4 regions of the Vibrio sp. 1978 genome follow, and region 3 is predicted to be linked to each of the others. Evidence: predicted binding sites of a transcription regulator. Region 3 holds the regulator's gene; each other region holds the start of a gene.
What was found. Region 3 encodes PurR, which represses purine synthesis genes. Its sites were predicted from a motif close to TNANGNAAACGTTTNCNTNA; they were not measured.
Positions count from the first base shown of each region.

Region 1 (5,663 bases), on a different contig from region 3:
GCAGGCGACACTAAGAAAAAACGTAAGCTGAAAATCAAAGACGCAATGAAAGCGTTAGCGGAAGAAGAAGCGGCGAAACTGGTAAACCAAGAAGAGCTAAAAGAAGCAGCGATTTTCAACGTTGAAAACAACGGCATCGTATTTATCGATGAGATCGACAAGATCTGTAAACGCGGCGAGAGCTCAGGCCCAGACGTTTCACGCGAAGGTGTTCAGCGCGACCTACTTCCATTGATTGAAGGCAGCACGGTATCAACCAAGCACGGCATGGTAAAAACAGACCACATTCTGTTTGTTGCATCTGGTGCATTCCAAGTGGCAAAACCATCTGACTTGATCCCAGAATTGCAAGGCCGTCTACCAATTCGTGTTGAGCTAGAAGCACTAAGCAGCAACGACTTCAAACGCATTCTGACAGAACCAAAAGCCTCTCTAACAGAGCAGTACGTTGCATTGATGAAAACGGAAGATGTGGACATCGAATTCACAGAAGACGGCATCACGCAAATCGCGGAAGCGGCATGGACGGTCAACGAAAGCACAGAAAACATCGGTGCTCGTCGCTTACACACCGTTATGGAACGCTTAATGGATGAAATCTCTTACGATGCAGCAGAGCAATCTGGCGCTAAATTCGTTATTGATTCCGCTTATGTGAAAGAGCGCCTAGGCGACACGATTGAAGATGAAGATCTAAGCCGCTTTATTCTTTAATCGTAATCTATCCCACCAAAGCCCAGAGCCTTGTTTCTGGGCTTTTTGTTTAGAATGGCGGTGACTTTGACTACGCCTAAATCAAAAGATCTCGTCATTCTAGCGAGCTCAAGCGAGACTAAGAATCTAGTAACAGCACACCCTATTCTTTCCCACTAACCTTAACCACCACACAATCGGATGATAGATTCTGAACCACCTCGTTCCTCGTTATTCAGAATGACGGTTACTTTGACAACAGCTAAATCAAAGGCCTGGTCATTCTAGCGAGCTCAAGCGAGACTAAGAATCTAATAGCAGTGTTCTCCGTACCCTTCACTTTCCAAAAAGAGGGCTATTTTATTGCCTCAAATATCGAAACTGCTTTCCTTCTACTTCACCCTTTGACTTCTAGTTGAGTTGTTTTAGGTCAATAGCGTATCTGCCTCTTTGTGCTTATACTGGGCACATTGGTTACTAGCACGAAATTTCCATGAAACAATCTTTACAGATCTGGCTTGAAGCCGCTCGCCCAAAAACACTACCTCTGGCATTAGTCTCTATCTTAACGGGTAGTGTACTCGCCTACTCGGCGGGTCATTTTTCACTGACAATTGCCATCATGGCTTTCGTAACCGCGACGTTACTGCAAATTCTGTCCAACCTGGCAAACGACTATGGCGATGCCGTTCAAGGTACAGATAACGACAAACGCCTTGGCCCATTACGAGCGATGCAGTCTGGCGCGGTAAGTGCGAAACAGATGAAACAGGCGATTATCTTTAACATCGTTCTGACCGCCATTTCTGGCTTAGTGTTAGTTTTTTATTCACTAAGCTCACTGGAAAGCATTGTGACGTTTATCGGACTGGGAATTTTAGCCATCCTAGCGGCGATTGCTTACACCATGGGTAGCAAGCCATACGGTTACGTGGGGCTTGGCGATATTTCAGTTTTCTTGTTTTTTGGTTTACTCGGCGTATCCGGTACCTACTTCTTGCATACCGGTCACGTAGACACCACGCTATTCTTACCTGCTTTAGGCTGCGGTTTACTCGCTGTTGCAGTACTCAACATCAACAATATGCGTGATATCGAGAACGACCGAGAGTGTGGTAAACGCACAGTCGCAGTGCGATTGGGTCAACGCAAAGCCAAGCAGTACCACTTTGTTTTACTTGGCGGTGCTATTCTTGCCTTTGCGGCTTACTTGTTAATTCAAGACAAACCCGTTTGGATTAGCTTGCCATTTTTACTTAGTATTTATTTCGTGGCCGATCATGGCAAAGCGGTTTGGCATACACAAAAGCCCGCTCAGATAGCACCAATGATGCCAGTCATCGTGAAATGCTCTTTAGTCACCAACGTTTTGTTTGCAACAATTGTGGTAGCTCAAACTCTAGTAAGTTAAAAAAGGATTGTCATTGCATTGACTTAATGCCTAGATATACTCAAAGACAACCAATTTCTGTTTAGAAAGGTACGCTATGGAATACAATACCTCAGCACTCTGTGATATCTACCTCGATCAGGTAGATGTGGTTGAACCAATGTTCAGTAATTTTGGCGGTCGCGCTTCATTTGCCGGGCAAATCACCACCATCAAGTGTTTTGAAGATAATTCGTTGATCCGCGAGACATTAGAGCAAGATGGACTTGGTCGCGTTTTGTTAATTGACGGTGGCGGTTCCCTACGTAAAGCCCTTATCGATGCAGAAATCGCAACTATTGCGGAAGAAAACGAGTGGGAAGGCATTGTCGTTTACGGCTGTGTTCGTGAAGTAGATGAACTTGAAGATATGAACTTAGGCATTCAAGCCCTCGCCTCTATTCCTGTTGGAGCGACCAGCCAGGGTAATGGCGAATTGGATGTACCAGTCAACTTTGGCGGCGTCAGCTTTTTACCTGAAGATTATATTTATGCCGATAGCACCGGAATTATCCTGTCGCCTGAGCCATTGAATATTGATTTAGAGTTGGATGAAGAAGAATAACGGGTCTTAGGTACCTAAGTTATAGGACCTTGTCTTGGCTATCAGCATCGAGCTTGTCCTAACGATTTTCAACTTGCCCAAAACACAAACACCCGCTTAACGCGGGTGTTTTTAATTTGGAATGAAGAAGCCGAATTATTCCACTTCGTCCATTTTGCCAAGTAGTGCACGAATGCGCTCTTGCCATTGCGCGTGCTCTTGTTGTGCTTGCTGTGCTTTTTGCTCTAGCTCTTCACGTTGAGAGCGAAGCTCGTTCGCTTCTTCCGCAAGTTTTGCTTTATCTTCTTTCAGCTCTTCGACTTCCATCTGAAGAAGAGTGATTGTGTCAACTGCAGTTTGAATTTTAGATTCTAGTTGTTCTAGTACTTCAAAAGACATCTTGGCCTACCTATGTTATTCCGTTGGGACGATGTGCGAGATTGATGCACACCTAACCTATATAAGGTTCATTCTACTCAGCGTCGCGATGAGAAACACTCACTATATTCGATATTTCGCATCATTCGGTCAAAAAATCGGCGCAATCTCACTAAACGCTGACTTTTCTTATCGCCGAAGCATTTTTGAGCAAGGATTTTGCCTCTCCCCACGCTGAAAATCGCCCTAAGTATTGATCAAATTCAAGTTAGATAAAGTAAAAGCTCCGCAAAAAGGCAAACGTTTACCCTACGTTGTGATAGAATCGCCGCGCAAATTCTTCTTCCCTCTTGCTTACTTGGAGACATCATGAAACGCGATTTAGCAATGGCATTTTCCCGTGTGACTGAAGGTGCAGCTTTGGCTGGTTACAAATGGCTTGGCCGTGGCGATAAAAATGCAGCCGATGGCGCAGCTGTTGAAGTTATGCGCATCCTACTGAACAAAACAGATATCAGTGGTGAAATTGTCATTGGTGAGGGTGAAATCGATGATGCGCCAATGCTATACATTGGTGAGCAAGTGGGTATTGGTGGTGATGAAGTGGATATTGCAGTCGACCCGATTGAAGGGACTCGCATGACCGCAATGGGGCAATCCAACGCACTAGCCGTACTTGCCGCAGGTGAGAAAGGCAGCTTTCTTAAAGCGCCAGATATGTACATGGAAAAACTGGTTGTTGGCCCTGGTGCAAAAGGCGCAATTGATTTAGAAAAGCCGTTAAAAGAGAACCTAGAGAACGTAGCAAAAGCCCTGAACAAACCACTTGATACCTTAGTCGTTATTACCCTTGCGAAACCTCGCCACGATGACGTTATTGCAGAAATGCAAGCAATGGGCGTACGTGTCTTTGCGGTGCCTGATGGTGACGTGGCTGCCTCTATTCTGACTTGTATGCCAGACAGTGAAGTGGACATGATGTACTGTATTGGCGGCGCGCCAGAAGGGGTCGTATCAGCCGCGGTGATTCGAGCGCTAGACGGTGACATGCACGGTCGTCTACTTCCGCGTCACGAAGTAAAAGGCGATACTGAAGAAAACCGCATTTACGGCGCAGACGAACTAAAACGCTGCGATGAAATGGGCGTAAAAGCGAATGTTGTCCTCAAAATGGAAGACATGGCTCGTAGCGACAATGTGGTATTTTCAGCTACAGGCATCACTAAAGGTGACTTGCTGGAAGGCATCTCTCGCCAAGGCAATATCGCAACCACAGAAACGCTGCTCGTGCGTGGTCGATGCCGTACTATTCGTCGCATTAAGTCGACTCACTACCTAGATCGTAAAGATCCAGAAGTGCGTGATATTATTCTTTAAGCATTTCTCGAGGCTCTAGCCAATCTGAGTTGGAGCCTTTCTTTCTCACACTCGTTCCTCGCTGTTCAAAATGACGGTTACCACAGCAAGCGCTAAATCAAAAGAGTTCGTCACTCTCGCGAGCTCCAGCGAGACTAAAAAATCCAGTAACAAGCAAACTCCTATTCTCTCCCTCTCACCATAACTCCTACACAGCCGGACGATAGATTCTGAATCACACTCGTTCCTCGTTGTTTAGAATGACGGTGACTTTAATAAGCTCTAAATCAAAAGAACTCGTCATTCTAGCGAGCTCCAGCGAGACTAAGAATCTAATAACAGCAAACTCCTATTCTCTCCCTCTCACCATAACCATAACCATTGCACAACCGAACGATAGATTCTGAAGCACACTCGTTTCTCGCTGTTCAGAGTGGCGATATATATTGGTTCGCATGAACATAGACCCAACAGATCCCCACTCAAACTAAGTCAACACTTTTCTTTACTAACCCTGTCGCGCATAATATGTACTGACGTATAAATGGTGGGTATATGAAGACCGTAGATAGGATATTGCAAATCGTTAAGCGTGATGGTTCCGTCACTGCAAAACAACTCTCTTCTGAGCTAGGTATGACAACCATGGGGGCGCGTCAGCACCTGCAGAGTTTAGAAGATGATGGCATCCTGTCTATTCATGACGTCAAAGTCAAAGTAGGTCGCCCTGCTCGTCATTGGTCTCTCACTCAAAAAGGTCATGAGCAATTTGCTGACCGTCACGGTGAGTTGACCATTCAATTTATAGAAGCTGTCGAACACATTTTTGGCAAAGATGGACTGGACAAAGTCACATCGGAAAGAGAAAAACTCACGTTACAAAGTTATCGTCAGCACCTTGAGCAATGCAACTCTCTGCAAAGCAAACTAGAAACTCTTGTGACACTCAGAGAACAAGAAGGCTATATGACCGAGCTTGAGCAAGATGAGAACGGATTTATCTTGATCGAAAATCACTGTCCGATTTGTAAAGCCGCAACTCGCTGCCCAAGCTTGTGCCAATCAGAATTAAGTGTCTTTCAGTCTTTACTTGGACGTGACACCAAAGTAGAGCGTACCGAACACATCATTAGTGGCCAAAGACGCTGCGTTTACCGCATCCAACAACTGCAGTAACCACCACAACCAAACATCGACATGCCGCACTTATTCAATCTAACGCCTGAAAGCTTCTCTTATAAGTGAGACGGCTGAAGAATTCAT
Region 1 covers NZ_JAWPOP010000008.1:69,852-75,514, reverse strand. Annotated here, with positions in the region: gene hslU (HslU--HslV peptidase ATPase subunit) at 1-714, shown strand, start outside; gene R8N49_RS10125 (1,4-dihydroxy-2-naphthoate polyprenyltransferase) at 1,187-2,104, shown strand; gene rraA (ribonuclease E activity regulator RraA) at 2,181-2,687, shown strand; gene zapB (cell division protein ZapB) at 2,823-3,065, opposite strand; gene glpX (class II fructose-bisphosphatase) at 3,414-4,421, shown strand; gene R8N49_RS10105 (helix-turn-helix transcriptional regulator) at 4,956-5,576, shown strand.
Region 1: a site for PurR is predicted at 3,337-3,356, ahead of glpX (class II fructose-bisphosphatase). Genes of this name have one in related genera too.

Region 2 (5,663 bases), on a different contig from region 3:
TTCGGAAGCAAGGTTTTGTACACGCTTGTCTTTACAGCCCGTTACACCGACCGGAATAAAACCGGCATCTGAGATGCCTTGTTTAAGCTTAGGGAAATCAATGTCGCCTTGTACTTTTGCTATATTGATTACCAAAGGCGCGGATGCAAAAAAAGAAGGTGCTTGAGAAACTTTTTCTTGCAAAAATTCGACAGTCTTTGCGATCTCATTGTCAGAAAGGTGTAAAACTGACAATGTAAAACTGCTACCTTTAAGGTCTGGTGAATGGGTCATCGTGGACTTCTTGCCTTTATTGAAAGAGCGTTGCCTTAAACTAGGTATGTCATGTTATATTTCATCCTTTGACGCAGCAAGTTCTCTCGTGGGCAAATAGGTGAATTAATCTCAAATTTGCTATTAAGTTTGCGAGAATTTGACGTTTACAACCTAATCCGCACTCAACGCGGCTAAATCAGCATAAAAGGCGTGTCATGCTTTGTTCTATTTATAAAAGCTCGAAAAAAGAAGGTACTTATCTCTATATTCCGAAAAAGGATGATTTTTCACAGGTTCCTGACACCTTAATGCAGATGTTCGGTAAGCCTATCGCTGTCATGACGATTAAACTTGATGGCCGTAAATTGGCACAAGTTGATATCGAAAAAGTGAAGGCTTCATTACAAAATGATGGCTTCTTTCTTCAGGTTCCACCGCCGCCGGAGAACCTATTAGAAAAGTACAAAGAACAAAAAGCCCAGCAGAAAGGCGAATAACGTCATCGTTTTTCATCTGGGATTTCTGCCTTGCTCAAGGAGGGCAATATGAAAAAGATACTGGCTACCATGCTTAGCGTTGGTATGTGTACCTCGGCTTTTGCAAGTAGCGAGGGTTTTGATGAATACTTGAATAAGCTGCGTGCTGAAGCTCGTGATAAAGGTATCTCAGAGCAGGTCATTAGTGCTGCTTTTGCTAATGTTGAGTACAAGCCCCGAGCAGTAAAAGCGGACCGAAACCAACCAGAAAAGAAACTGACATTGGATGAGTACATTCCTCGCGCGGTGCCTGAGTGGAAGGTGAAGCAAGCCAGACAACTCTACAAAGAGCATTACACTGAGCTAAAGCGTATAGGCGATGAGTACGGTGTCCACCCGCGCTTTATTGTGGCACTTTGGGGAGTTGAAAGTAACTTTGGTAAGTTTACCGGCAACTTTAAAGTGATTGATGCACTATCCACAATGGCATTTGAAGGCCGTCGTGAAGAGTTTTTCCGTAAAGAGACCATGTCGGCACTGCAGATCCTCGATCAAGGCCATATTGAGCTAGAGAACTTTAAAGGCTCATGGGCTGGTGCGATGGGTCAATGCCAGTTTATGCCAAGCTCTTTCCTTCGTTTTGCTGCTGACGGCAACGGTGATGGTAAAAAAGACATATGGCAATCTGAAGCGGACGTGTTTGCATCAACCGCTAACTATTTGAGCAAGTCTGGTTGGGATGATAAATATACTTGGGGTCGCCAAGTTAAGGTTCCTAAAAATATTGATCGCAGCCTGGAAGGGCGCACGGCTGAAAAAGGCAAATACCTTCAAGAGTGGAGCCAATTAGGTATCACAAAATATGACGGTAGCCCGTTGCCAAAACTGGATGAAGACATCAAAGCATGGTTGATCATGCCGGACGACGAGAATGGTCGTACGTATCTGGTTTACAATAACTACAACGTATTGATGAAGTGGAACCGCTCTTACTACTTCGCACTTGCTGTGAGCCACTTGGCTGACCGCATTAAATACTGATCTGCCACAAACAATTCGGCATCCAGTCTTCAATACAAGGGCTCTTCGGAGCCCTTTGTTTTTTCTATAACCAAATCGAGGTAAAGCGTGTTATCTGAACGTGCCGCACAAATGGTGATTTTCTCCGCTCTTCTTAAACACAAAAGCTTCACAGCTGCTGCAAAGAGCTTAGGCGTGTCGGTGTCTCATGTGAGTAAACAGTTGAGTCAGTTAGAAGCGTCTCTTGGTATCAAGCTTGTTCAACGCACTACGCGAAGCTTTACGCCGACAGAGGCAGGGAAAACCTTTTTTCATCACTGTGAGCAAGTGGTACAAGCGGTGAGCAGCGCCACATTAGAGATGGAAACCCAGCGGGATGAAGTGGCAGGTTTGGTACGTCTTGGGTTGTCGCAATCATTTGGTACCTTACACATTATTCCAGCGATTCAAGAGTTACGCGAACTGTATCCTCAACTTCAAGTGGAAGTACATCTGTTTGACTATAAGGTCGATATGTTAGCCGAAGGGCTCGATTTATGGGTAACCAACAACGAGCATTTGCCTGAAGGTTACATTGCGCAGCGTTTGACGGATTGCCAGTTTGTTGTTGCGGCATCGCCAGATTACTTATTGAAACATGACTCGCCAACAGAACCGGATGACCTATCTGCTCACAACTGCCTCATATACAGAAGCTGGGAGCGTGACTATACGGGGTGGGCGTTTACCAAAGATCAGCAAGAATTGAACGTAAAAGTCTCGGGTAACTATTCAGTGGATCTGGCAGAAGCCGTCCGGGACGCGGCTATTGCAGGTTGGGGTATTGCCTACCTTGCCACTTACTTGCTGGGTGATGAGTTCAGAACGGGTAAGTTAATACAGCTGTTACCTGACTGGAAAGCCAGCCAGTCGATGCCGTTTTATGCGGTATACCCAAGCCGCCAACATATGCCAAAAAAAATATCCGCAGTGATTAACTTTATCAAACAGAAGATCGGCAACCCTTGTCATTGGGACCAACGTTTAGCACCTTACATCTCTATTCCTAAATAACAGGATCAATGACGTTGTAGAACGACACATAAAGTGATTCACTTCACAAAAATTTTTCCTGAACCAGAAACATATTTTCCATATGGAAACAATTAAAATAAGCAAACGTTTATCTTCAATAAATTCAAGTGGTTATTTTATTGGTCAGTTATTGGTCTCTTAAACTTTTCACACTGTTAACATCCTCAACTTGCAGCATTTTGAGTCCGCTATACAATCCGGTGCCTTCCATATCCCCCTTCTGTCGGATTCATTTTATGAACTCAATTATTGGTATCGTAGCCATACTATTCCTAGCATGGCTACTTTCTACAAATAGAAAAAATATAAAGCTGAGAACGGTGTCGTTTGCGTTTGCTTTGCAGGTACTGTTTGCGTTGTTGGTTTTATATGTACCAGCAGGAAGAGATGCGCTGAATTCAGTGAGCAGTGTTGTGTCGAATTTGATCAACTATGGTCAAGAGGGCATTGCGTTTTTATTCGGTAATTTGGCGACAGGGGGCTTCACCTTTGCGATCAATGTTCTGGGTATCATCGTTTTCTTCTCCTCTCTTATCTCAGGTCTTTATCACATTGGTGTGATGCCAAAAATCATTAACTTTATCGGTGGTGGTATTCAAAAGCTGCTGGGTATCGGTCGTGCGGAGTCTTTGTCTGCAACAGCAAACATTTTTGTCGGTACCATTGAAGCACCATTGATGGTAAAGCCTTACCTAAAACACATGACTGACTCGCAGTTCTTTGCAGTTATGACAGGTGGTTTAGCGTCAGTTGCTGGCGGAACGTTGGTCGGTTACGCATCACTGGGTGTCGACCTCAACTATCTTATTGCAGCTGCATTTATGTCGGCACCTGCCGGCTTGTTGATGGCAAAAATTTTAATGCCAGAAGATACGGATAAAGCAGCAGATATCGACATTAGCCAAGTTGAAATTCCACGTGCAACCAACGTAGTAGAAGCATTAGCCGATGGTGCCATGGCGGGTGTACGCATTGCTGTATCGGTCGGTGGTACGTTACTGGCGTTTATTAGTGTCATTGCAATGCTAAACGGTATGTTAGGTTGGATAGGTGATCTGATTGGGACACCATTAAGTTTTGAGCTCATCCTAGGTTTTGTGTTTGCGCCGGTCGCTTGGTTGTTGGGTATACCATGGCAAGAAGCAACCACAGCAGGCTCGTTGATTGGTAACAAGATTGTTGTGAATGAGTTCGTCGCTTTCATCCAGCTTGCAGAAGTGAAGTCTCAACTTAGTGAACACTCACAAGCAATCGTGACGTTTGCTTTGTGTGGCTTTGCAAACATCTCAAGCATGGCGATGCTGATTGGTGGGTTGGGCTCTTTGGTACCAGAAAAGCGTGCATTTGTTTCTAAGCATGGTTTCCGTGCGATTATCGCTGGTGTCATGGCGAACTTAATGAGCGCTTCGATTGCGGGCGTGATTTTAAGTCTGTAATTGAAATAGATATCAACAATTAGCAAAAAGGCTCCTTGCGGAGCCTTTTTCGTATCTGAAGTTTTACGTTATTTGTCTGTGTGGAACTGTTCGCAAGCGAGCATCGTGTTCTCAATTAAACTTGCGACGGTCATTGGGCCAACGCCACCAGGAACAGGAGTAATAAAGCTCGCACTTTCACGTGCTTTGTCGTACTCCACGTCGCCAACTAGTTTGCCTGAGTCAAGACGGTTAATACCGACATCGACCACCACTGCGCCTTTTTTAATCCACTCACCAGGGATGAAGTTAGGCTTACCAACCGCAACCACGACAATGTCAGCTTGACGCACATGACTCTCTAGGTCTTTGGTAAAACGGTGACATGTTGTTGTTGTGCAGCCCGCAAGCAGCAGCTCAAGTGTCATTGGACGACCAACAATGTTTGATGCACCAACCACAACCGCATGTTTACCACGTAGCTCAATGTTGTAACGGTCGAGTAGGGTAATTATGCCCTTTGGTGTGCAAGAGCGAAGCTTTGGAATACGCTGCGCAAGACGACCAACGTTGTAAGGATGGAAGCCATCCACGTCCTTCTCTGGGTGAATGCGCTCTAAAACATGTGTTGTGTCTATGCCCGCAGGAAGGGGTAATTGCACTAGAATGCCGTCAATTTCATCATCGTTGTTTAATTCATCAATCAGAGCTAGTAACTCTTCTTCTGAGCTAGACGCAGGAAGGTCAAAAGACTTAGAAACAAACCCAACTTCTTCACATGCGCGGCGTTTGCTACCGACATAAACCTGAGAAGCAGGATCTTCACCAACTAGAACCACTGCTAAACCAGGAGCACGTAGCCCAGCTTCAACACGTGCTTTAACACGTGCAGCCACTTCGGATCGAACAGTTTGGGAAATGAGAGTTCCGTCTATACTTTGAGCAGTCATGACTTTCCTTATAAATTAAGAAGGCAGATTATCTGCAGCGCATTGTCGCAGAATTTCTTATTAACATCCATACGCAAACGTTTGCTTTGTGGTGTTTTTGAACATTAAGCGTTTTAATGGACTTTTTTTAGGCATTCAGATCAGAATGTTATGAAAACCCGTTGATTTACCCGTTTGAACTCGTATAATCCTGTCCCTGTAGCGCGCCCTTAGCTCAGCTGGATAGAGCACGTCCCTTCTAAGGATGTGGTCATAGGTTCGAATCCTATAGGGCGTGCCATATTCTATAAGGCCTGACAGCTTATTAAGTTGTCAGGCCTTTGTCGTTTTGGGTGTTTATAGTCGGCTAAGTAGTCGGTTAAGCTTGTAGCTTAATGTAATCATCTGTAATGAATACATAAGTTCGCTTGCTTCTCGCGGCTAGGTATTTGAAACTCAACATGCAAATCATCCCCTTTTCAAACATACACTTC
Region 2 covers NZ_JAWPOP010000011.1:89,157-94,819, reverse strand. Annotated here, with positions in the region: gene minC (septum site-determining protein MinC) at 1-273, opposite strand, end outside; gene R8N49_RS12775 (YcgL domain-containing protein) at 471-752, shown strand; gene R8N49_RS12770 (lytic transglycosylase domain-containing protein) at 801-1,772, shown strand; gene R8N49_RS12765 (LysR family transcriptional regulator) at 1,860-2,804, shown strand; gene R8N49_RS12760 (NupC/NupG family nucleoside CNT transporter) at 3,062-4,261, shown strand; gene folD (bifunctional methylenetetrahydrofolate dehydrogenase/methenyltetrahydrofolate cyclohydrolase FolD) at 4,330-5,190, opposite strand; tRNA gene R8N49_RS12750 (tRNA-Arg) at 5,394-5,470, shown strand.
Region 2: a site for PurR is predicted at 2,902-2,921, ahead of R8N49_RS12760 (NupC/NupG family nucleoside CNT transporter). Genes of this name have one in related genera too.

Region 3 (5,663 bases):
GCTCTTCTATCTGGTTCAAGCAAATTAAAGCTTACAAGCAACACTTTAACTTATTGCTGATCGATTTAAGAGGTCATGGAAAGTCAAATCAGTTACTTAAAGAGCTCATTGCTAGTCGTTATACCTTTACGGAAGTTACCCAAGATATTTTGAAAGTATTGGACCATTTAAAGATCCAATCCGCTCATTTTGTCGGTATGTCGCTTGGTACTATTATTGTTCGAAACCTTGCTGAATTGTCATCAGAGCGCGTACGTTCGATGGTGCTCGGCGGTGCTGTCACAAGGCTTAACACTCGTTCTCAGATATTAGTGAAATTAGGTAATTTTTGTAAGCATATCCTACCGTACATGTGGCTCTACAAACTGTTCGCTTATATTGTTATGCCTCAAAGAAGCCAACGAGAATCTCGCCACCTTTTTATTCGCGAAGCCAAGAAGCTTTGCCAAAAAGAATTTAAACGTTGGTTTATTCTTGCTGCTGATGTAAATCCGTTAATGAAATATTTTAAAGATCGAGAGTTACCCATTCCGACTCTCTACTTAATGGGCGACAGGGATTACATGTTTATTAAACCTGTCAAAGAAATGGTTGCAGCACATAAACTCAGCATTCTACGAGAAATCCCGAATTGTGGTCATGTATGCAATGTAGAGCGTCCAGAAGACTTCAATCAACACTCCATCGAGTTTATTAAACAGCAAGCTGTATGTGCTTAGAACTGAGTACATCCACTGAATAGGAGAGCCGCTATAGCTCTCCTAGTTGATATCCACATTGCCAACATGCACCAAATTGCCCTTCGTTTATTTCATGACATTTTGGGCATTGCCAATCTTGATACTCATGCCTATCGGATTGTTTTCGATATGTTTTTACTATTTCTTCAGCTTTCATCTTTTGTGCAGTGTCAAAAAGCCACACATAAGGATCGGTATCATCACCAAACGGCAGTTCTCCTTTTAAGCCGAAAATACCTTCTCCACGAACTTCACAGTAAATTTGTTCCACTTTAAGCAGCTCACATACAATGTGTGCTTCTGCTGGGTTTTTAGCGATAAATATTTTCATCAATACACCCACTTCACCAATTACGAGTTTTGCTGACTTGGTGTCGGCCTTACTTTATTCATAACCCATTTAGTGATGATTGGAAATAGTCCCAATAGCGCAAAAGACGCTAATACTGCGGGTGAAACAATGCCCGATAGGCTTTCAATTGTTGCTAATTGAGTACCTGCATTCAGATATACGGCTGTGCCTGGCAGCATACCTATTTGGCTAGTGAGATAAAATCTACCTATAGACATCGGTGTTAAGCCCATCAGTAAGTTGATTAGAAAGAAAGGGAATACAGGGATTAGACGCAAGGAAAATAGATAAAAAGCTCCGTCTTTTTCAACACCTTGATTAATTGCGTTGAGTTTATTTCCGAATTTGTTTTGTACCCAGTCACGCAATAAGTATCGGCTGCTCAAGAAGGCCAGTGTTGCCCCCATAGTGCTAGCGAAAGAAACAAGTAGCAAGCTTGTCCAAAAACCAAATAAGGCTGCACCAAGTAAGGTGACTACTGCCGCTCCTGGGATAGAAAAAGCGGTAATTGCAATGTAGGTAAAAAAGTAAATCGCAGCCGAGAATACAAAATTCTGATCGATGTATGTAGTTAGTGCTTCTTGTTGGGCTTTTGCATTCTCTAAGGTTAAATACTGGCCAAAGTTAATACCTAAAAAGACGATAGCCGCTAGTAGGATGAGACCTAATATCAGTTTCTTATTCATAATTTTGATTCCAATTTGGGATATATGTAATAAGACAGTAGGAAAACCGAAAAAATTTCACAAAAAAACCGCAGATTAGACTGCGGTTTTACAAGATAGTTTTTAGGCCGACTTTTATTGGAGGCCGTTCATCAACTCATCTCGGCGAGCTTGAGGTACCACACTCCAATGAGTGCCGTTGATAGCACCTTCTAGTGCCCATAGCAACTCAATGTTGACGGTTGCAGAGTGCGTATCTCTTATCGCTTTATAGGCGTTAAGCGCACCTTCCTCTTCAAGCTTCTCTACGGATTCGATGCCGGCTTTTTTTAGCATGCGCTCGGTAGCCAGTCGTAAGTTAGGCAAATCTTTCAAACGGTTAGGCTTTGTACTTGCTTGCTGTTCTTTCTCAAGCTTTGCCTTTTTCAATGATTGATTCGCTACTTCGATTAAGCGTTCGCTTGATTCCCATAAATCGCTGGAAATAGCGTAGTACTTTGTAACGACTGGGAAGCCACGTTTTTTATAAACGTAAGGCTTTAGCCCTTGTTTCTCGAAGTCAGATGAAGTTTTTTGGTCTGCTCTGATATGAAGCTGATTGTTTACCACTAGTGCAAACATTGTTTCATCAGCGAATAGTCCGAAGCCACCAAACATTGAGCGCGACTTGATATTACCAAGTGCCTCAAATAGCTTCATAGAGTCTTTGAGTATCGGTTTATCCATGTTTTGTTATCTCGGTGTAATTAATATTACGCCACCAAAAGTCAGGTCCGAGAGAGTAGCAAACATGCGTAAAAACAATGTCATTACAGAGTAAAGTCATTGCTTACACACTTGCCATCGGTAACCCCGCTACCTTCCATATCGTAATATGGTTCAGGCCGGAGGCTTTGCGTCCCACTCTTTCGAATGGTTTGCCCTGTGCGTGACACAATGAGCATACTTCTTATATTGAATTAACATCACGGTTTAGCGTTAAAAATGTGATTTTGGTTCAATAAAAATGATAGATTGAATGCTCTATTTTGCATATGGAAAGGTGCAAATTGGCCTTTGAAAAGGAGTTCTTAATATATATTACATTTATATAAAACAGGGAGTTAACGTTAGTCAATTGTTATTAGAGCGGTGTGAAGTATTAGAGAATGCTTAATTTTTCCAAAAAAATAAGCGCCCCTGTAGAGCGCTTATTTAACACGGTTAAATACAGTAAAATTTAGTTCATTTTTTTCACAGTATTTCGAATTACAAGCTCAGGTTGCATTTCGAAAATTCGTTTTTCGTGTTCTTTATCTTTGATACGCTCAAGTAGAATTTCGAATGCATTTTTACCAACACGACGTTTAGGTTGGTGGATAGTCGTTAGCGGTGGAGAGAAGTATTCTGCAAGCTCGATGTTGTCGTAGCCGATCACTGAAATATCTTCAGGAATTTTGATCCCGTTTTGTTGCAAGCGGCTCATTAGGCCTAGAGCCATTGTGTCGTTAAAACAGAATACCGCCGTCGGGCGCTTGTCCATTGCGGTAATTTTATCTGCAACTAATACGGCCGTATCACATTCAAAGTTACCTTCAAGGATCCAGTCTTCATTTACAGCTAGGTTCGCTTCGCTCATTGCGCGACGGAAACCTGCAATGCGCTCTTGGCAAGCAAGCTTTTCAAAATGACCGCTTAGACAAGCGATATCCGTATGGCCATTGTCAATCAGATGTTTGGTTGCAATGTAGCCACCTTCTTCTGAGTTATCCATGATCTTGTCTGCTTGTGAGCTCTCTGGGCCCCAATCCATGACCACTTTAGGAATGTCCGCATGACGGTCAAGCATCTCTTTTAGTTCTTCGGTTAAGTCAGAACACATCACTAGGATGCCATCAACGCGCTTTTCAGCCAGCATACGAATGTAATCGCGTTGTTTTTCGTAAATCCCGCCTGTGTTACATAAAATCAGAGTATAGCCTTGGCGGTAACAGTAGCTCTCAACGCCATCAATCACTTCTGAGAAAAATAGGTTAGTTGATTGAGTTACTAACATGCCAATCGTACGAGTTGAGTTGCATTTTAGGCTGCGTGCAACGGCACTTGGCGCGTAATTCAGCTCGTCAACGGCTTTCATTACTTTTTCTTGCGTTGCTTCTGCAACGAAACGCGTTTTATTGATAACGTGCGAAACTGTCGTAGTGGAAACGCCGGCTAAGCGAGCAACGTCTTTTATCGTGGCCATAAATGGTGTCCTGTATCGAGCTACTGAAATATGTCGTATTGGATGTACCTGATGCTCTAATGGTTTCACACCTAGCAATCTAAAATTGGCGCTAAGTGTCTCGGCAGCGGTTGATCCAAGTGCGACAAAAGGGTGCGTAGCAGCATCGGTCGATGAATTTTATCTTTTTTCTATCTGATGAGAAATTGCCATCAACCTGTTAAGAAAACACAAAAACCGCTATATTTCAGCGGTTTACATATAAATCATATTTAATCGTTTGCGCTCACATTTTAGCCCTATGTGGACTGACTAGCAATGTTTTCAGCAAGAGATTTGTGTATTTGAAGTCACATTTTGACTGCTAAATAACCAAGCGTCTTTGCGCTAAGTTAAGGCAAACGAATATTATACCCAAGTTACTTACAATTGGTCACTTTCAGGCATACAGGAAGCCCGATAGGCAGGCTCCCTAAAAATAGGCGGCAATTATTCACCAAGAAGGTAGGCGCTGTCTAGTTTACAAAATGCAACTAATAGTTTCGCGACACTCGAGTAAAATCCAAATTCGTCGAATTTTTTACATTTGTCTGAAAACTGAGGTAACCAAGACATCAATTGTTGCTGGATAAAGTCGTTTTGTTTAACGAAGGCTTCTTCCATGTGTTTTTCTTGTTCAAGCTCGTTTGAGCGGATAATCATGTTCCCGAGAAAGTCGAGCTCAACGGCTAAGTGATCCGCAGGTTCCTTTAGGTTTTCGTCTACTTGAACGCCAAATTCAGCCATCAACTTTTCCATTTCCTCAGCTGGCTTGTCATTCAGTAAACCTGATTCACCAATGTACATGGATGCGTAAGGAAGAGCGCCGTATTTTTCTGTCTTCAAAAACAGTTCACAAAAGTCAGCTGCAAGCTCTAGTTGTGCATCTTCACGATCTTGTAACCGATTCAATGCATCAACTAGGCTATCAACAGCTGGTTTCAGCGACTCATTTTCACCTAAACCTGCGAGAAAACTGCGAATTTCAACACTGTGATAGGCTTCCAATTCTTTCTCTGTTAGTTCTTTTGCGAACAAGCTCGAAAACCACCAGTAAATTTCAGCGCGTTTTTCATTAAAAGCTTTCACTTCTTGCATTTTGGGCTCCTGAATGATGCTTCAAGTCATGCATCACAAAGTCAATTAGGGATATCCCCTAAGTGTAATCAATTAAAATGAATAGCAGTAACTATAATTGTTATGTTTTATGGTCAAAAATGACCGTTTATTAATAGCAATGGGCAAGCTTGTTTTGAATCAATAAAAACGCTAAATCTTGCGTTTTAATGTATCTATGACTAGAAATGTTACTAGTTATGAATAGAATACGTCTTGGATAATAAGAAGACAGAAAAGTGGTGTAAATGAGCTATCACGTATTAGTCGTAGAAGATGATGTTGTAACTCGTAGTAAGCTTGCGGGATATTTCCAAAATGAGGGCTACCAAGTCAGCGAAGCAGAGAGTGGCGCAGAAATGCGTGAAGTTTTGCAAGCGGGCGATGTAGACCTGATCATGCTGGATATTAACCTGCCTGGTGAAGACGGCCTGATGCTTACTCGTGAGTTACGTAGCCAATCGGATATTGGTATCATATTAGTAACAGGACGCACGGATAGCATTGATAAAATCGTAGGCCTAGAAATGGGTGCTGACGATTATGTG
Region 3 covers NZ_JAWPOP010000003.1:319,461-325,123, reverse strand. Annotated here, with positions in the region: gene R8N49_RS05230 (alpha/beta fold hydrolase) at 1-719, shown strand, start outside; gene R8N49_RS05225 (DUF2007 domain-containing protein) at 751-1,071, opposite strand; gene R8N49_RS05220 (TVP38/TMEM64 family protein) at 1,092-1,778, opposite strand; gene R8N49_RS05215 (TfoX/Sxy family DNA transformation protein) at 1,893-2,483, opposite strand; cyclic di-GMP riboswitch class I at 2,600-2,689, opposite strand; gene purR (HTH-type transcriptional repressor PurR) at 2,977-3,981, opposite strand; gene torD (molecular chaperone TorD) at 4,450-5,097, opposite strand; gene torR (two-component system response regulator TorR) at 5,364-5,663, shown strand, end outside.

Region 4 (5,663 bases), on a different contig from region 3:
TTCAATTTTATCTTTAGGTCCATTAGACGCCACACAATATTCGATATTATGCGAATCCAAAAACTGAATTAATCGTTTTGCGCCATCCATCGGCTGTAAGTGACGCACAAAAAGAGACTGGACTTCTTCTCGGTATTGCGGCTCTAAAACATCAATTGGGACTTTGATATCTTTCAATTCTTTAGTATCTAAAAGGATGTCAGCGAGCTTTCCTCCTTTAAAGTGAGAAACGCACTCTTCCATCGTTAACTCAGCCCCATGCTGGTTAAATACATTGACGAGCGCTTGGCAACACAGTCCTTCGCTGTCGACCAACGTACCATCACAGTCAAATATCACGCACTTAATATTGGTAATTGCCATAGCCATCTCCAGACGTCTTAAAGGCTCAAGCCCAAGCTGATTTTAAGAATGTTTGGATTAATCTTATTTGAGTTTGGGATTGTTGAAACGACGAGCTTGGCATTTCATGGAAATAGAAGGGAGCAATTACAGTTTTTCTAAGCAAGATCACCCAACGTCATCTTGCTTTACTTTTTATGCACATTGATGTGTAAGTTAGTTTTCGATAACCACTGAGTCTAACAGTTTTTGCTCGGTGCTTAGTCTTTTAGCCAGATCAGCCACAAACGAGCTTTTGTATTTTGATTCAGAAACAGCAACATCAGAGATGAGTGTATTTCCTTCGAGATGGCTAACAATAGCAGCACCAATTGGGACTCCAGATTTAAAACCAACATATAATTCAAAATCTGGCGTGAGGATAATCTGTGTCAGATATTCAATGATCATATCTTTATCATACTGCTGTTCCCAGCGCTGAGATTGCAAGATAGAGAACATAATGGTCAGTCGATGAAAATCGACCAGAAAAATATCGTCGGGGTTAAATTCAGAGTCACTTTCCAGTAGTGTGTCTTTGTCGACTACTTGATACGTTGCTTTTTCTAGCGTTTTGAAATAGACATCGCGCCCTTTCAAACTCTCTGGTGTCGGAAATTCAACTTCGACCAGATCATACAGCCATGTATTTTTACGCTCGATACTGGCTAACTGTTGTTCATTCATCTTGATACCTTCGTTTAGAGCAGTACATTAGCATGAAGCCCGCAACAAACCTAGCGCACATAGACCTTTCCGTGGCTAAATTTTGTTTTAGGTGCAAACCTCTGATAGATTTCATCAATATCTTTCCTAGTTAAGGACAAAAATAATGAAAAAGATGCTGTTAAGTGCATTGCTTGCTACTACTCTAGTTGGTTGTTCAGATAACGATGTTGCTGACGTGGGGCTCGGTTGGTTTACTTTGAAAGACATCAAAGTCGGTGAGTTGAAAGACGAAGTGGTAACAGGTGTCACATGTCACATCGCCTCTATCGAAGCGGATTTCAGCTTAGCGGATCCAAGTGATAGCTCAATATCATGTCGTCAGACTGGCGAAATCACACCGGAAATGATTGCAAAAATAGATAAGAGTAAGTCCGGTGAAATTGTATTTAAGAAGTCAAAAAGCATTTTCTTCAAAACAATGAAGGTTCGCCGTATTTATGATGCCGATAACCAAACCTTACTCTACTTGTCTTATACAACAAAAGAGACCGATGGTAGTTTTAAGCATAGCCTTTCGACAGTCCCACTTTGGGGTACCAAGGCTTACGTTGAGCCAACTGAAGTGAAAAAGTAACGCGGGTAAATTTAGTTAGCGCGGAGCAGGCTCTTTCCGGGCGCTGCTGAGCAACAAGTTTAAAAAACAACCCATTGCAATACGACAAGCGTCATAAATTGCAGCTGCTTTGGTTGCTATTTACTCAGCTCGCTGATTTTTTCAGCGAGCAGACTTCTTTGTAATAAATCGCCACGATTTTCATTTTTTTGTGATACAATCCCGCCTCTTTTTTTTCTCACTCAAGAACAAGCATGAAGTTTCCTGGTCAGCGTAAATCTAAACACTACTTCCCAACTCACGCTCGAGATCCATTAGTAAACCAAATCCGACAGGCACCTAAGCTATATCGCCCAACTATTGTTGGTGTCGGTCAAACCATTGTAGATATCGAAGCACGTGTAGATGACGCGTTTTTAGAGAAATACAACCTGAGTAAAGGACATTCGCTCGTTCTTGAAGAAAGCAAAGCAGATGCACTTTACGAAGAACTGGTTGAGCAAGGCCTGATCACACACCAATACCCAGGTGACACGATTGGCAATACTCTTCACAACTACTCAGTTTTAGCCGATAGCAAATCCGTTTTGCTCGGTGTGATGTCTAAGAACATTCAAGTCGGTTCTTTTGCTTATCGCTACCTTTGCCGTACGTCTTCACGCATGAACCTTAACCATTTACAAACGGTAGATGGCCCTATTGGTCGCTGCTACACCCTAATTTCTCAAGACGGTGAGCGTACATTTGCTATCAACGAAGGTCATATGAATCAACTACTTCCGGAAAGCATTCCTGAAGAGATCTTTGAGAAAGCATCAGCCCTGGTTGTTTCTTCTTACCTAATGCGTGGTAAAGAAGAAGATCCAATGCCTAAAGCGGTACAAAGAGCGATCGACTTTGCTAAGAAGCACGATGTCCCTGTTGTACTTACGTTAGGGACGAAGTACGTTATCGAAGGTAACGCACAGTGGTGGCAAGAATACATTCGCGAAAACATTTCTGTTGTCGCTATGAATGAAGAAGAAGGTGCGGCGCTAACAGGTGAAACAGAGCCACTAGCAGCTGCTGATAAAGCACTTGAGTGGGTTGATCTCGTACTTTGTACAGCAGGACCAAATGGTCTGTACATGGCTGGTTACACCGACGAGAAAGTAAAACGAGAAACCACACACGACATCCTTGAAAGCTCCCTCGAAGCCTTTAACCAGTACGAGTTTAGTCGTGCGATGCGTAAAGAAGACTGTCAAAACCCAATGAAGGTCTACTCTCACATCGGCCCTTACCTTGGTGGACCACTAGAGATTAAGAACACTAACGGTGCGGGTGATGCAGCCCTTTCAGCCTTACTGCATGACATGGCAGCAAACTCTTTCCACCAAAAAGAAGTGCCTAACTCAGAAAAGCACGAAGTACGATGCTTAACCTACTCCTCGCTTTCTCAGATCTGTAAATACGCAAACCGAGTAAGCTATGAAGTGTTGACGCAGCACTCTCCTCGCCTATCGCGAGCGCTTCCTGAACGAGAAGATAGCTTAGAAGAGACTTATTGGGATCGTTAAAACGACAGCTTTAAAGCTAAAATATATCAAGGTCACCATTTGGTGGCCTTTTTGTTTTTATCTAGCACTATAACGAGTAGATTTCGTTAGTATGTCGCACAATACGAAGCAGTAAACTCTTTACAAGCCTAACCGAAACAGTACCATCACCAAGCAGACCTTTGCCTCACAATAATACTCGTTATAACTCAGGTAGTTTTTCAACGCTACCTGAGTGCCACTTTGGGGATTCTCCATGCAGTCAGATATCGAAATTTGCCGAAAAACACCACTTTCTTCTATTGATGTTATCGCGGAAAAAGTAGGACTATCACCCGAAGAGTATGACACTCACGGGAAGCACAAAGCCAAAGTCCACCCAAAATGTTTGGAACGACTCAAAGCAAATGATGACGGTAAACTTGTACTCGTCACTGCGATCACGCCGACTCCTCTTGGCGAAGGAAAAACCGTTACGACGATAGGCTTGGCGCAAGGTCTAGCAAAGCTTAATCAATCTGTTATTGCATGTATAAGGCAACCTTCGATGGGACCCGTCTTCGGTATTAAAGGTGGCGCAGCGGGCGGCGGTTATTCTCAAGTAGCTCCAATGGAAGAGTTAAACTTACACCTTACTGGTGATATTCACGCAGTGACAGCGGCGCACAACCTTGCTTCAGCCGCTCTTGACGCTCGCTTGTTCCATGAGCAACGCGAGGGTTATGATGCCTTTGAATCACGCACCGGGTTAAGAGCACTTAAAATCGACACGGCAAGTATTACTTGGAAACGAGTGATGGACCATAATGATCGTGCACTACGTAAAGTCAAAATTGGCCTCAATGATGCAGGAAAAACCATCAATGGTTTCGAGCGTGACGAAGGGTTCGATATTTCAGCCGCTTCCGAGTTAATGGCTATCATTGCACTAGCCAAAGATTTAAAAGATTTACGTCAACGTATCGGGAAAATTGTCGTAGCGTACGATTTGAACGGAAACCCCGTCACTACGGAAGATCTACAAGTTGCAGGAGCAATGGCAGTAACACTAAAAGAGGCGATTGCACCAACACTGATGCAAACTCTAGAAGGTGTTCCTACGTTGATCCATGCAGGTCCATTTGCAAACATCGCCCATGGAAATTCATCCATTATCGCGGACGATATTGCGCTAAAACTGTCAGGTTACACGGTAACTGAAGCCGGTTTTGGTTCGGATATGGGATTTGAGAAAGCGTGTAACATTAAAGCTGCTGCCGCTAACAAAGCTCCAGACTGTGTAGTGATCGTAGCAACATTACGCGGCCTCAAAGCGAATTCCGGACACTACGATTTACGGCCAGGTATGGCTATTCCAGATTCCATCTTTAATCCGGACCAAGCAGCATTGGAGGCTGGGTTTGAAAATTTAAAATGGCACATAAATAACGTTCATAAATACGGTTTACCTGCTGTCGTTGCCATTAACCAGTTTCCACAAGATTGTGTGAAAGAGCTTAAAGCTCTTGAAGAGCTGATTCACCAATTTAATCCCGAAGTTAAAGTAGCCATCAGCACCGCTTTTTCGCAAGGCGGACAAGGCGCAACGGAACTAGCTCAACATGTTATTGATGCGTGTACCACGCCTGTAGAGTTTTGTCCGTTATACAACAAAGAGCAATCATTACTCGAAAAGCTCATGGCAGTATGTGAAGCGGGCTATGGAGCAACCAATATAGAAATGACTCCTATCGCGACTGAACAGCTCAAACATTTTGAAAATCTAGGTTTTAACAACTTAGCGGTTTGCATCGCGAAGACACCACTATCTATAACCACAGACTCCGCAGTCAAAGGCGCACCAACTGGTTTTACCGTCCCAATCCGCGAGCTGCGCTTGTGTGCGGGCGCAGGATTCGTTTATGCATTATCTGGTACCGTGATGACGATGCCAGGCTTACCTGATAAACCCGCATTTATGAACTTAGATCTTGATGATGAAGGAAATATCGTCGGTCTCTCTTAGTGCAGTGATGACGTATCGCTATCAGTGAAGTGAGCATATTCATTGAGTGAGTGGTCTACTTACCTATCCACTCACTCTCAACAACTGTGAAAAGAGTTGTCTAAGGCCTTCTACTCTTGAATCGTTGATACAAAGCTCTCCTGCCTTACATCAACGCGCCTGTTTTAGACCTTTAGAGTTAAGACGCTAACCCTAAGCCTTGTTTAGCCATAGTTATTAAGCTAGAAAACCCTATTTATCTTCTTGTTTTGTCGCCACTTTACATTGTAAATCCATACTTGTTGACTTCTCCTTTCTACCATTTTGCGCCAATTTGATGCACGGGCTATTTAGCGCTTCACTAATATGGTGCAGTTGTCTTACAGTGAAATTTTAACCTCCTTGATTTTTAAGGAGATATTCTATGGCTCGATTCTTGTAGTAGACTTATCACTAATAAGCACATTAGCACATGCTT
Region 4 covers NZ_JAWPOP010000005.1:131,608-137,270, reverse strand. Annotated here, with positions in the region: gene R8N49_RS07205 (HAD-IA family hydrolase) at 1-363, opposite strand, end outside; gene R8N49_RS07200 (hypothetical protein) at 559-1,068, opposite strand; gene R8N49_RS07195 (CreA family protein) at 1,214-1,684, shown strand; gene R8N49_RS07190 (inosine/guanosine kinase) at 1,918-3,222, shown strand; gene R8N49_RS07185 (formate--tetrahydrofolate ligase) at 3,458-5,206, shown strand.
Region 4: a site for PurR is predicted at 3,372-3,391, ahead of R8N49_RS07185 (formate--tetrahydrofolate ligase). Genes of this name have one in related genera too.